3 regions of the Bacillus sp. EA-CB0995 genome follow, and region 1 is predicted to be linked to each of the others. Evidence: riboswitches for the same ligand, from Rfam matches in the RefSeq annotation. Region 1 holds a riboswitch; each other region holds the start of a gene.
What was found. Region 1 has a riboswitch for thiamine pyrophosphate ahead of ACEWFJ_RS22315 (MTH1187 family thiamine-binding protein). Riboswitches for the same ligand answer to the same signal wherever they lie in the genome.
Positions count from the first base shown of each region.

Region 2: another riboswitch for thiamine pyrophosphate. It lies ahead of tenA (thiaminase II); the one in region 1 lies ahead of ACEWFJ_RS22315 (MTH1187 family thiamine-binding protein).
Region 3: another riboswitch for thiamine pyrophosphate. It lies ahead of thiC (phosphomethylpyrimidine synthase ThiC); the one in region 1 lies ahead of ACEWFJ_RS22315 (MTH1187 family thiamine-binding protein).

Region 1 is NZ_CP169269.1:4,343,230-4,347,861, forward strand. Features, by position in the region: gene ACEWFJ_RS22300 (ABC transporter ATP-binding protein) at 81-830, opposite strand; gene ACEWFJ_RS22305 (ABC transporter substrate-binding protein) at 827-1,819, opposite strand; partial or broken gene ACEWFJ_RS22310 (ABC transporter permease) at 1,816-2,584, opposite strand; gene ACEWFJ_RS22315 (MTH1187 family thiamine-binding protein) at 2,562-2,882, opposite strand; TPP riboswitch at 2,990-3,092, opposite strand; gene ACEWFJ_RS22320 (cytochrome-c oxidase) at 3,224-3,595, shown strand; gene ACEWFJ_RS22325 (methyl-accepting chemotaxis protein) at 3,707-3,811, opposite strand; gene ACEWFJ_RS22330 (DUF1292 domain-containing protein) at 4,203-4,472, shown strand.
Region 2 is NZ_CP169269.1:4,049,177-4,053,808, reverse strand. Features, by position in the region: gene ACEWFJ_RS20820 (hypothetical protein) at 120-455, opposite strand; gene ACEWFJ_RS20815 (SH3 domain-containing protein) at 462-1,625, opposite strand; TPP riboswitch at 2,032-2,139, shown strand; TPP riboswitch at 2,199-2,299, shown strand; gene tenA (thiaminase II) at 2,385-3,080, shown strand; gene ACEWFJ_RS20805 (ABC transporter ATP-binding protein) at 3,049-3,798, shown strand; gene ACEWFJ_RS20800 (ABC transporter permease) at 3,795-4,547, shown strand; partial or broken gene ACEWFJ_RS20795 (ABC transporter substrate-binding protein) at 4,544-4,632, shown strand, end outside.
Region 3 is NZ_CP169269.1:515,605-520,236, reverse strand. Features, by position in the region: gene ACEWFJ_RS02730 (arsenic transporter) at 1-1,270, shown strand, start outside; gene thiC (phosphomethylpyrimidine synthase ThiC) at 1,590-3,350, opposite strand; TPP riboswitch at 3,550-3,665, opposite strand; partial or broken gene ACEWFJ_RS02720 (arsenic transporter) at 3,870-4,632, shown strand, end outside.

The DNA of each region.
Region 1 (4,632 bases):
TATTCTTCCTTTTTCTTTTTGTTCCTGCACTCAAAAGAAAAAACTCTTAACAAATTAGATTTGTTAAGAGTTTTTTTCGTCTATTTCCTCATATAAGGAGCCAATATTTTTAATATCTCTGTTTTATCTTCTTTTAGTTCTTCAGAGGTTAACATGTCCATTGTTCTAGGGCGCGGCAAGTTCACCTTGACTTCTCCAACAATTGTTGATGGTTGCTGTGACATAATGAAGACACGATCTGATAACAAAATAGCTTCATCTAAATCATGTGTGACCATAATAATAGTTTGCTTTCCTTTTTGCCACGATTCTAGCAGCCAGCTATGAACTTCCATTTTTGTAAATGCATCTAATTTCCCAAAGGGCTCATCAAGCAGCATAATTGGTTTATCACATAAATACGTACGTAAAAAACTAACACGTTGCCGCATTCCACCAGATAAAGCATCTGGGTAATGATTTGCATATTCATCAAGTCCAAATTGCCTTAGCGCATCCATACCAGCTTCTAAACGTTTTCTTTTTGGCTGTCCTTCAATTTCTAAAGGTAACACAATATTATGAAGAGCAGAACGCCACGGAAGCAGAAGATCTTGCTGCGGCATATAGCTAACAATCTCCCGATTCATAACGGATTGATTTTCGTAAAGTACATCTCCCTCATTTGCTCCTTCAATTCCAGCAATAATGTTTAATAAGGTACTTTTTCCGCAACCACTTGGTCCAACAAAGGAAACAAACTCTCCATCCTGAATTGAGACGTTCATATGCTCTAGCACTGTTTTCCCATCAAATGTTTTCGTAACGTCTTTTACTAGTAATCCGCTCATTTTTCGCTTGGAAGGAATTCGTTTGTAAAGGCCGCTTTCACATCAATTTTCTTTTTAATGACTTTATTGTCATATAAGAAATTCATATAATTGCTCCATACTTCTTCCTTCTGTACTCCCCACGCTTTCGCATCATCTTGATATTTCGTACTTAACCATTTTTGACTTTCTTGTACTAACTCTTTATTGATGTCAGGTACATTTTTAATTAAAATATCCGCTGCTTCTTTCGGTTCCTTAATTGCAAAGTTATAACCATCTGTTGTTGCTTTCATAAATTTCTTTACAAAGTCTTTATCTTGTTTTGCATGTTTTTCACTTGTAATAATAACAGGACTATAATAATCTAATGCCGGATCTAAATCTTTTAACATAATTGTATTCAATTCAATACCTTGTCTCTTTGCTTCAATTCCATCCCAGCCATAATAGATCCACTCAAAATCAGCATCGCGGCCAATAGATTTGAAGAAATCGGTTTGTCCAAGTACAACATTCTGTACTTTACTATAGTCTGCTTGATGCTTATCCATAATTGTTTTTAATGTCGCTTCTTCTGCCGGTGCACCCCAGCCGCCATATCTTTTCCCTTCAAAATCCTTTGGTGATGTTATGTTATCTTTTTTTAGAGACGCAAACGCAGATGTATTATGTTGAATAATTGCACCAATTGATACAACTGGAATGTCTTCTACACGTGCTGTTGTTACGTTTTCTTGATAGCTTACACCAAAATCAGCTTTTCCTGATGCAACCATTTGTTCAACAGAAGTATTATCACCCGGCTGAATAATTTCTACATCTAATCCTTGTTTTTTATAGTAATCTTTCGTCTTTGCTACATATAAACCAGTATGGTTTGTATTTGGAAACCAGTCCAATACCACTGTTACTTTCTTCTCTTTACTCTCTGTCTTCTTGTCTGCTGAGCAACCTGCAAATGAAAATAGTAAAGAAGCTGCTAATAGCATTTTTAACCCTTTTTTCATTTTCCCTCATCCTTCCTGTAAATCCATGGTGCTGTTAGTCTTGCCATCAATTCAACAATAAAATACAACAATAACGTCATACCAACAATAACAACGGCTATTGCAAATACACGTGCTGTTAAAAAAGATTTTGTTGCCCTTGTCAGCATAACACCTAACCCTTCACTTGCACCAAGCCATTCTCCAATAATAGCGCCCATTACGCTATATGTAACTGCAATTTTTAATCCTGAAAAAATATGGCAATACTGCTGGAAATTTCACTTTTTGATATACTTGCCACTTGCTTGCTCGCATCGTTTGAAGTAATTTCAGCATCGGTTTATCTACCGTTTGAAAACCTTCTAAAATGCTAAGCGCAATTGGAAAGAAGCATACAAGAATAACAACCATTACTTTTGGCAGCATTCCATAGCCAAACCAAATAATAAATAAAGGTGCTAGCACGACAATCGGAATCGTTTGTGAAATCACCAATAGTGGATGAATTAAGACACGGAACAACGGAATGACGTCCATAATAATTGCAATGCTCGTTCCAATTACAATCGCAAAAAATAATCCGATTAAAACTTCTTCCAGCGTCTGCACCGTATTTGGAAGTAATAAATCTTTCATTTCTATAAGTTCACTTACAATCGCGGAAGGCTTCGGTAAAATCCACGGTTCAATATGAAATACTGACACAGCCCCTTCCCATATTGCAACGAGAAAAAGAAGCCAGACCATTGTAATCGTTACGTTAGATCGTTTCTGTTTTTTCATGCTCTTCACGATACTTCCACACTTTTTCATCAATCGTTACACCTGTGCTTGGACGATAATGAATTTTAATAGAAGTAATGACTTCTTCAGCCCCATCATCTATACAAGCTTGCTGCGCACGTTTGATAATATCAAGAAGCTCATCTAATTCCCCTTCCATCGTTGTTTCCATCGCACCAACTTCATAGCGTACACCAGATTGCTGAACAACCTCAATCGCTTTATCTACAACTGAATATACATCTTTCATCTTTGCTTGTGGTACAACTGAAAATGAAATCGTAACTTGCTGTGACATACTAAATTCCTCCTTATATTAAATAAGTTTCACGAAAAAAGAAAAGGCTTTCCTGTCATGAAGCCAGGAAAGCCTTATATTCAAGTTACCATAGAATAACAACTGCTACGATTCTTGATACAACTCCCTACGCTGGCATTATCCAGATCAGGTTAAGGGTCGATGCATTGTTACATCCTCTCAGCCGCACGGGCTCCCCTGTTCCAATTCGTTTTCATTGTAGCACGTATTATTTTTATGAACAAACAAAAATAAATTTTTCCATCTAATGATACTGTCCTCAAGTTCATCTTCATATATTCTATTGTACTTACAAATTGATATGGAAAGGTGGAACTTGTATGGGCATTCGCTTTATAAAGATTTCTTCTATTTATTTTGTCATCGGCGTCTGTATGGGGATGTATATGTCAATGTCTCTTAATTTTGCATTAAGAAGTGTACACGTTCACTTGCTGCTTCTCGGCTGGGCTTCAATGATGGCAGCTGGCATTTTATATCATATCTTTCAAGAAGCTGGTCATTCTAAACTAGGAAAAATTCACTTTTGGCTGCTTAATATTGGACTGCCAATTATGATGATTGCACTAGCTCTTGAGATTTATGGAAATCACGCAGCTATTCCGTTTGTTGCCGGCGGTAGTATTCTTGTTGTTCTCGCTATTATTATCTTTTCTATTAATATTTTTACACATGTAAAAGAAAATTCATAATGACGTTCTTTATGAATTGAACCTTCCATCATCGGAAATCTTACTGCTCTTTATACAAAATACATGAAAAAAAGCAGAAGCGGTTAACGCTCCTGCTTTTTTCATGATATTTCAGCCTTTAAATTCTCCAATAAGCTCTCGCAGCTCATAGGCAAGCGTATTTAAACAACTTGCTAATTCTGCTACTTCTTGAACAAACATTTCTTGCTCTTTCATACTTTCTTCCACTGTCTATTCAAAACATATAATGACGAATCTAAATCTTTATTTTTTGAGATAAGGTAGGGATAGAAGTAAGAATGTAATTACATCAATAAAGCTTAGTCTAATACATTTTTTTAATGGAACAGTGAGAGAAGTTCACAAGGGTAGTCAATAACCAAATATCCACATGCAACCCATTTCTAAAGTTGATGGGCATGTGACGAGAGCTCAAAATGTATTCATTCATATTCACAGATGATATCCTTTTAGTTGGATTTTTACGCTGAATCAGCAAGAAATTGTTGTTCTTTGAGCATTAATTTGATATTTTATGGAAAGATATACTAGTAAGTATACGATTTGAACGTTCTATTTTTTAGAGTATAACAGGAGGAGAATGAATATGTCGGAAATTGAAGTAGGCGAAATTTTTACCCTTAGCGATGAGAGTAATGAGGAGCAGGAAGTTGAAGTGCTCGGAACGATGAATGTCGAAGGAGCAGAATACATTGCTGTTGGCTTTGTAGAAGACATTCAAACGGAAACAGAGGAAGACATTGATATCTTCTTTTTAAAAGTAGAAGAAGATAGTGAATTCTCATACATTGAGAGTGACGAGGAATTTGAAAAAGTATCTGCTGCGTTTGAGAAAATTATGGACGAGCAAGAATAATATTGGTTGGACACAAGAGGGGGATGCATATCTGCCCTCTGTTTTTGTATATAGGGGTACCGCCCCATTGCCATCAAGTCAAGAAATTCATTGTTTCCCAAAACAATAAATAAACTGGATTCCCATAGGTAACTAGGAAGAGAGAAAATTTTCGTTTTGG
Region 2 (4,632 bases), 290 kb from region 1:
AAGGAATTGGCCATTTTTATTTTCTTTAATACCAAAAAATTCATTTATTCTTTCATATAAGTCTAAAAACGATTTTGTTAGACTAGCTTTGGATAAGCGTTGCACCATTTTCCCTCTTTCTATGTTTCTTGATATTGATGTTTACGATGTTCTGGGACATATATATATTGAGATACTATAAGAAGAATAGTCATAAAGAATACAGGGAAAATTGCGGCGGCATTTAGGCCATTATAAATAATGTTTGTTAGTAAAGAACTTATAATGAACAGTGCAGTATATATGTGTGAAATATGGCGTTTTAAACGAATTTTGAATACTTCCATCAGCACTTCACAAGCAACGAACGTAATAGCGATGCTTAAAAATACAATGTTTGTGTTGTAAATTAATAAGCAACAAATGAGACCGAAAAATGCTAAATACTCAATAATTAATGGGATATTGCGTGTCATCTTACATCACCTAACTAGGAAAGGAAGCGGATTTACTGCATTTGTTTTTTCAAAATTCCATTCCCCGTTATGTAATTCAAAATGTAAGTGTTGACCAGTGGAATGTCCTGTATTTCCCATATAACCGAGCAATTGACCCGTTGCTACGTTATCGCCCTCTTTAACCGCACGATTGTTCATGTGAGCATATACAGTTGTATATAAGTTCCCATTTATATGATGGGCAACAAATACAACATTTCCATAGCTTGTAGAATAGTACGACTTAACAACAGTGCCAGGTGCAGCAGCTTGAATTGGAACATTTCCTGTTGCCGCAAAGTCTACGCCATAGTGCATCTGTCCCCAACGTACATCAAATGTTGAGCTCACGTTCCCTTGAACTGGATATTTAAATACAGCTGGAATAGATGGTTTAGCTTGTTGCTGCTGTTGCTGCTGTTGTTGTTGTCCTTGCAATATATATTGTTGTCCAACATAGCCATATCCTGATCCGTAGCGAATTTTATACCATGTGCCAACCTTTCCAACGACTTGTACTTGTGTTCCATTCTTTAAAGAACCAATAACAGCTGTATTTGTTCCTGCACCGCTGCGTACTTTTAATGCTGGAGTAGCAACATAATAAGAGCTTCCGCCTTGTACCGTAACTCCTTTTACTAACGGCTGAGTTCCGTTAGATAAAAACTCTTTCTTTACATAGCCATTTGTTCCGTTATGTATAATTTTATACCATCCATTTTCTTCTTCTTGGACAGTAACAAATTTCCCATTTGGTAATACATCAATAATTTCAGATTGCGTATTTGGTTCAGAGCGAACGTTTAATGCGTCTGAATTAACGATATATTGCTGCTTACTATTGCTTGGTTTTGTTAAAGAAATTGCTTCTTTTTTTACATAGCCAGTTTTATTTTGCGTTTGAATTTTATACCATTCGTCTGTTGTTTCAAGAATTGTAACGGGAGTGTCACGTACAATGTTTTCAATAACGGAATCTGTTGTTTTAGGACTATTATATACTTGTAATGTATTTGTTTTTACATAACCAATTTTCGTTTTTGGTTTTTGCTGCGCTTCTACAGCTTGTACAGTGGAATCTGTCATAGACGGGAGTAAAGAAGCAACTGCTACAGTAGCTGCTGTCATTGCTGCGGCTTTCATATTCATATAATTATAGGCCTCCTTATGTAATAAATTGTTATATTTTAAATTATAATATAACAATATTAAACTTTTCTTGTGCGCATAGAAATGTAGTATTAAAAATAAATGAACATTTTCCTATACTATAAAGTCCCATAATAAAAGGATAGCAGATTTATCACTATTATGGAAATAGATAGAAGAAGTTTGCGTTTTTTGAACTTACAAAATACATAGAATGATATTATTTTATCTCGCTCAAAACGTTGATATTTTAGGGAGAGGCTTTAAGATGAAAAACTCCCGTAAGACATAGAGTGGCTTAACTAATCATTTTTTGGTTCAAATTACCATCAATGGAAATTTGACTTTATAACTCAAAAGAGTTGCCGATGAGATATGGCGATGGTATACTGACTATGTTAAATGAATATAATGCTAGGGGGCTAGTGTTGCTAGCTGAGAGTAAGACATATAGTCTTTGACCCTTGAACCTGATCTAGATGATGCTAGCGTAGGGAAGCAATTTGGACGATATACATAACGTCCCCGTTTCTTTGCGTATAGAAACGGGGATTTTTTATTGAAAATTTTATAGAACACCACTAGGGGTGCTTGTAAGCTGAGAGAGGTAGAAACCTTAACCCTTATAACCTGATCTAGGTGATACTAGCGTAGGGAAGTGGAAACAACAAATGGAGTTTTCTTTTGTTTGCTGTAACCACTTCTTATATAGAAGTGGTTTTTTATTTGGATACATGTATATAGGAAGGGGAAATTTAGATGACATTTTGTGAAAGGTTATTTGAAAAGGTGCAGCCTGTTTGGGAAAAGAGTCATAATCATCCATTTGTAACAGGGATGGGAGATGGGACGTTAGAGAAAGATAGATTTCAATATTATATTGTTCAAGATTATTTGTATTTGTTAGATTACGCAAAATTATATGCAATTGGTGTTGTAAAAGCAACAAATCCAAAAGTAATGGCGAAGTTTGCTGAACAAATCGATGGGATTTTAAATGGAGAAATGACGATTCATAAACAATATGCAAAGCGTTTAGGAATTTCTGTTGAAGAAATGGAATTAGCAAAGCCGTCTGCAATGAATCTAGCATATACAAACTATATGATGTCTGTATCACAAAACGGTACACTTGCTGAGTTAATTGCAGCGTTGCTTCCGTGTATGTGGAGTTATTGGGAGATTGGAAAGCGTTTGAATGATATTCCAGGAGCACGCGACCATGAATTTTTTGGCGAGTGGATTCAAGGGTATAGCTCTGAAGAATACGGAAAGCTTTGTGTATGGTTAATTGAGTTATTTAATGAAATTGCAATTGGAAAAACAGAAGAAGAACTAAATCGTTTAGAAGAAATCTTTTTATATTCCAGTCGTTTTGAATATTTATTCTGGGATATGGCATATCGTAAGGAGATGTGGGGTTTTGAGGAGCAAGAACATACTACAGTTTCATAACGTTTCCTTTCATTATGATGAGAAGCAGATTATAACGAATCTTGATACTACAGTACAAGAAGGGGAATTCGTTAGTATTATTGGGCCAAGTGGCTGCGGGAAAAGCACATTGTTTCGGCTCATTACGGGACTCGAAAAAGCAAGTGAGGGCACTATCGATGTGATAGGAGCAACCGATCACCCAGTCGGTTATATGCCACAAAAAGATATGTTACTCCCGTGGCGAACAATTATTGAAAACGCAGCTTTGCCTCTTGAATGTCAAGGTGTGAAGAAAAAAGAAGCACAAATGAAAGCACAAGAATTGTTGGAGCAGTTTGGACTGCAAGGGTATGAAAATAAACAACCAAAAGATTTATCAGGCGGAATGCGGCAACGCGTCTCTTTTATTCGTACGTTGTTAACTGGCGGAGATCTTTTACTATTAGATGAACCATTTAGTGCACTTGATGCATTGACGAAAGCATCTCTGCAAGAATGGCTATTTGAACAATGGAAACATTGGCGAAAAACAATTTTATTTATTACACATGATGTTGATGAAGCGCTTTATCTTTCCAATCGCATTTTTATCGTAACAGAGCAGCCCATTACATCATTGACGGAACGGGTCGTACCTCTTGGACAAGAACGATCTCGAAAGGATTTACATCGTCCAGAAATGCTAGCATTAAAAGATGAACTCATGGGGCTGTTACAAAGGCAGGTACTTGTATGAAAAGAATTGTAGATTATGTTCCAGCTTTTATTGTTACTGCTATTTTTCTTATTGTTTGGGAAGTAGGAGCACGGATTCTCGATGAAATGTACATTTTACCATCCCCAAGTGCCATTGTTCAAAAAATGTGGGATTTACGGGATATATTGCTTACGGTGCATTTACCAGCAACGCTTTCTGTTACAGTTATCGGTATTGTCATTTCCATTGTATTAGGTGTTGGTTTAGCAATGGTAATGAGTATGAGCTCATTTGCTGAGAAAGCATTTTATCCACTATTAGTTGCTTCACAAACGATTCCAATTACAGCTTTGGCACCATTATTTGTTTTATGGTTTGGCTATTCTATTTGGAGTAAAGTTGTTGTCACAGTACTCATTACGTTCTTTCCAATTGCAGTGAATACGTATGATGGCCTTCGCAGTACGAAAAAGGAATGGGAAGAGCTTTTGATTACATATGGTGCAACAAAAAAGGATGTTTTCTTAAAATTGAAATTACCATCCGCACTTCCATACTTTTTCTCTGCTTTGAAGGTGGCCCTGCCGTTCAGTGTTATCGGGGCAGCAATTGGAGAGTGGCTTGGGGCGCAAGCGGGACTAGGTTATTTTAGTAAACGAATGATGACACAAATGGATGGTGCGGGTGTGTTTGCACCAATTGTTTTATTGTCATTACTTGCTATTTTCTTTGTATTACTTGTTTCTATATTAGAGAAGAAGTTTATTAGTTGGAGGAAGCATGCATGAAATTATTAAAACGCATTTTTGTGTTTACATTATTAATCGCGATGATTGCTGGGTGTTCTAGCAATACGGCATCAGAAAAGAAAAA
Region 3 (4,632 bases), 640 kb from region 1:
GCCAGCTGCAATTGGAGCGGGGATTATCATTATTACCGGTCTTGTATCACGCAGCGACATTGCCGATATTATTAGTAAAATCGGCGGCGCCTCTATCACCATCATCGCGACAATCGTTATGGCTGTTATATTAGAAAGTTTTGGTTTCTTCCACTGGGCAGCAGCCCGGCTCGCGAACTTAGCAAAAGGTTCCGGGCACCGTCTATATTGGTACATTCAATTACTCTGTTTTCTCATGACGCTATTATTTAATAACGATGGCAGTATTTTAATTACCACACCAATTTTAATTCTGCTTTTGAAAAACCTTCAATTAAAACCACAACAACAAATTCCATATTTATTAAGCGGCGCATTAATTGCAACTGCTTCTAGTGCTCCAATTGGCGTTAGTAATATTGTAAATTTAATCGCATTAAACATCGTTCATATGACACTCTATATGCATACAGCAATGATGTTCGTACCTGCAACGTTAGGGCTTATCTTTATGTCATGGCTCATGTACCTAGTTGTGAAAAAGAAATTACCGGAAAAACTACCAACATCCGCTTATGACATTGAAGAAGTCTTTTTCACAAAACACTTTCACCCATTAAAGGGGAAAGATTCTGTTGATACAAAAAGCAAACGCACAAAATTTATGTTAAAAGTGTTACTGTTTGTCTTCCTTATGCGTTGTCTTCTTTTCGTTGCCTCATTCTTTGCGATTCCGATTGAAATTGTTGCCGTAATTGGCTCTCTCGTTCTACTCATCTGGAGATGGTATTATTTACGAACAAATCCAGTCGATATATTAAAAAAGACACCGTGGCACATTCTCATATTTGCTTTTTCCATGTACGTCATTATTTACGGGCTTCATAACGCTGGATTAACAGCTTGGCTTGTACAAGTATGTGAGCCAATCGTAAATCAAAGCTTATTACATGCAAGCTTTATGATGGGTGGACTCGTTTCAATTCTATCAAACTTCTTTAACAACCATCCGGCCTTAATGATTGGAACCATTACTTTAACAGAAATGGGATTAGATCCTGTTACCCTCAAAACAATCTACCTCGCAAACATCATTGGTAGCGATATGGGATCATTATTACTACCAATTGGTACACTTGCTTCCCTTATTTGGATGTATATCTTGAAACAAAATAAAATCAAGGTAAAATGGAAAGATTACTTGAGTGTCTCCTTAATTGTCATTCCACTCACAACAATCGTAACACTCTTCCTCCTATACTACTGGGTGCAGCTCGTTTTTGCCCATTAATGCGGGATAAAACACCTTATAGGGACCCTCCAAAATATATACGGAAGGTTCCTATTTCTATTAATACTAACGCTCCGTAAATCGGTGACAATAAAAAAACAAATGTAACAACAAAAAGAATCTGTAATATAAATGCAGTAGCAGGAACAATCTTCTACTTCATTTTGTATCCCTCCAATTTCTCTCACTTTCTATATAAAATATTCTTAATGGAATAACAAAATCCCCCTGCTCTCGCTCAGCAGGGGGACTATCATCTATATTAGGTTAGGGTACACATGATCATAGATTAAGAGGTGTTCAGAAAGATGCTTTCTAATTATTGATATAATTGACTGCCTGTTTCTTTAAACTCTTCTGCTTTTTCTTTCATACCTTTTGAGATTGCTTCTGTTGTTTCTAAATCATTATCCTTTGCATACTCACGAATATCATGCGAAATTCTCATACTGCAAAACTTCGGACCACACATTGAGCAGAAATGCGCTGTCTTTGCTCCTTCTGCTGGTAATGTTTCATCGTGATATTCCATTGCACGCTCAGGGTCTAATGATAAATTAAATTGATCACGCCAGCGGAATTCAAAACGCGCTTTAGAAAGAGCGTCATCACGCTGATGTGCTGTTTTATGACCTTTTGCAAGATCAGCAGCATGCGCGGCAATTTTGTACGTAATAACTCCTTCACGAACATCATCTTTGTTTGGTAAGCCAAGATGTTCTTTTGGTGTTACATAGCAAAGCATTGCTGTACCGAACCAACCAATCATCGCTGCTCCAATCGCAGAAGTAATATGGTCATAACCCGGTGCAATGTCTGTCGTTAACGGTCCGAGCGTATAGAACGGTGCACCATGACAAATGTCGAGTTCTTTATCCATATTCTCTTTAATCAAATGCATCGGTACATGTCCTGGGCCTTCAATCATCACTTGTACATCATGCTTCCAAGCAATTTGCGTAAGTTCTCCTAATGTTTCCAGCTCAGAAAATTGAGCTTCGTCGTTTGCATCCGCAATTGAACCAGGGCGTAATCCATCTCCAAGAGAGAAGGAAACATCGTACTTCTTCATAATTTCACAAATCTCTTCAAAATGTGTATATAAGAAGTTTTCTTGATGGTGATATAAACACCACTGGGCCATAATCGAACCGCCGCGTGATACAATTCCTGTTACACGCTTTGCTGTAAGCGGAATGTAACGAAGCAGTACACCAGCATGAATTGTAAAGTAATCTACTCCTTGCTCTGCTTGTTCAATTAGCGTATCACGGTATACTTCCCACGTTAAATCTTCCGCGATCCCATTTACTTTTTCAAGCGCTTGGTAAATTGGCACTGTTCCAACCGGTACAGGCGCATTACGAATAATCCATTCACGCGTCGTATGAATGTTTTTCCCAGTGGAAAGATCCATAATTGTATCTGCACCCCAACGTGTTGCCCATGTCATCTTCTCTACTTCTTCTGCAATCGACGATGATACAGCTGAGTTCCCGATATTCGCATTTACTTTCACATGGAAGTTACGTCCGATAATCATTGGTTCTGCTTCCGGATGATTAATATTTGCCGGTAAAATAGCACGACCTTCAGCAATTTCCTTACGTACAAATTCTGGTTCCACGCCTTCACGAATCGCCACATATTCCATCTCTGCTGTGATAATACCTTTACGCGCATAATGCATTTGCGTAACATTTTCCCCAGCTTTTGCGCGAAGCGGCTTACGTCCCATTTGCGGGAATACAGGCGTATGTTTAGCTGCTACTTTTACACCATCATCTTCCGGTTTCACTTCACGACCTTCATACTCTTCTACATCTCCGCGTTCCACACTCCATGAACGGCGCGGCGTTGGAATTCCCTTTTCTAATTCCACTTTGTAATCCGGATCAGTATAAGGACCACTCGTATCATACACACGAATAGATGGATTTGTTACACCGTTTGTATCGCTTTGTGCAATCTCGCGCATCGGTACTTTCATATCTTCACGCGTACCTTCTACATATACCTTCTTGCTTCCCGGTAAACTTGACTTCAACTCAATTTGCTCAGCTGAAACAGATTGTTTCATAAGTTTGTTTCCTCCCCTGTGTCTTAGCGAAGTAACCCCCGCTTTTCTTTAGATTCAGTTTCGCCGCCTAGACCCTTGCGTCTAAACAGTTGGCTCCACTTTTCTTATGACCAGGATGAGAACTAGCGGCTAGCATATGCTCAAATAAAAAAGCCAGGTCCATAATAAAGAATAGGACCTGGCAACATAAGGCATTGTTATGTAAAGCCGTTAACTTCCCTCCGCTGGTACGAACCAGATCAGGTCCAAAGGGTTAAGAAGCTTCAACACGCTTCCCTCTCAGCCCAGCTCTCTTGGGCACCCCTAGTTTATCACTGATTAAATTTCCACTACGCTCTTATCATACATCATTGTCAAAAAAATGCAAAGGTATTTATATCATTTCTTTTCCTTATTCAAAAAATGGGTATTTCACTCAGTACAAGCCGAATCCGCACTTCATACATATAGAATATAAGCCAGTGCAGGACGTATGTCTTATGCAAACTTTTCACGATAAGAACAGGGGTGAAAGAGTTGATAAACCTACAATCTACAATAACCATACTCGCTTTTCTCGGAACCACGCTCATCATCTTTTGGCGTCCCAAAGGGATGAATGAAGCAATTCCAGCAACAGTTGGTGCAGTGATTGTCATTTTAAGCGGTACAGTTTCTCTTACCGACTTGGGTGATATTAGCTCAAAAATTATTGGCGCCGCCATAACAATTATGGCTACCATTGTTATGGCAATCGTATTAGAGAGTTTCGGCTTTTTTATTGGTGCGCCGTTCAACTTGCTAAAAAAGCAAAAAGCTCTGGTATTCGCCTCTTTTGGTATACAAATCTTCTTTGTTTTCTCATGACATTATTCTTCAATAACGATGGTAGCATCTTAATTACAACTCCCATTTTACTGCTTTTGTTACACCATTTGCGACTCACACATGATCAAAAAATACCTTACTTACTAAGTGGTGCACTCATCGCCACTGCCTCAAGCGCGCCGATTGGTGTAAGCAATATTGTGAATTTAATCGCCTTGAGAATTATTGATATGGACTTATACATGCACACAGCCATGATGTTTGTTCCCGCTACGTTAGGTCTCCTTTTTATGTCGTTTCTGTTATTCCTTGTTTTTCAGAAAAAAATCCCTAAAAAACTCCCGGTCTTATCGACATACTTAGATGAAAATTTCGTTAAAAAATCCTTTCACCCACTGCAACCACGTCCCGCAATTGATGAAAATCGTAAGCGAACAAGGTTTATGCTTGGAATTCTATTATTTGTTTTATGCGT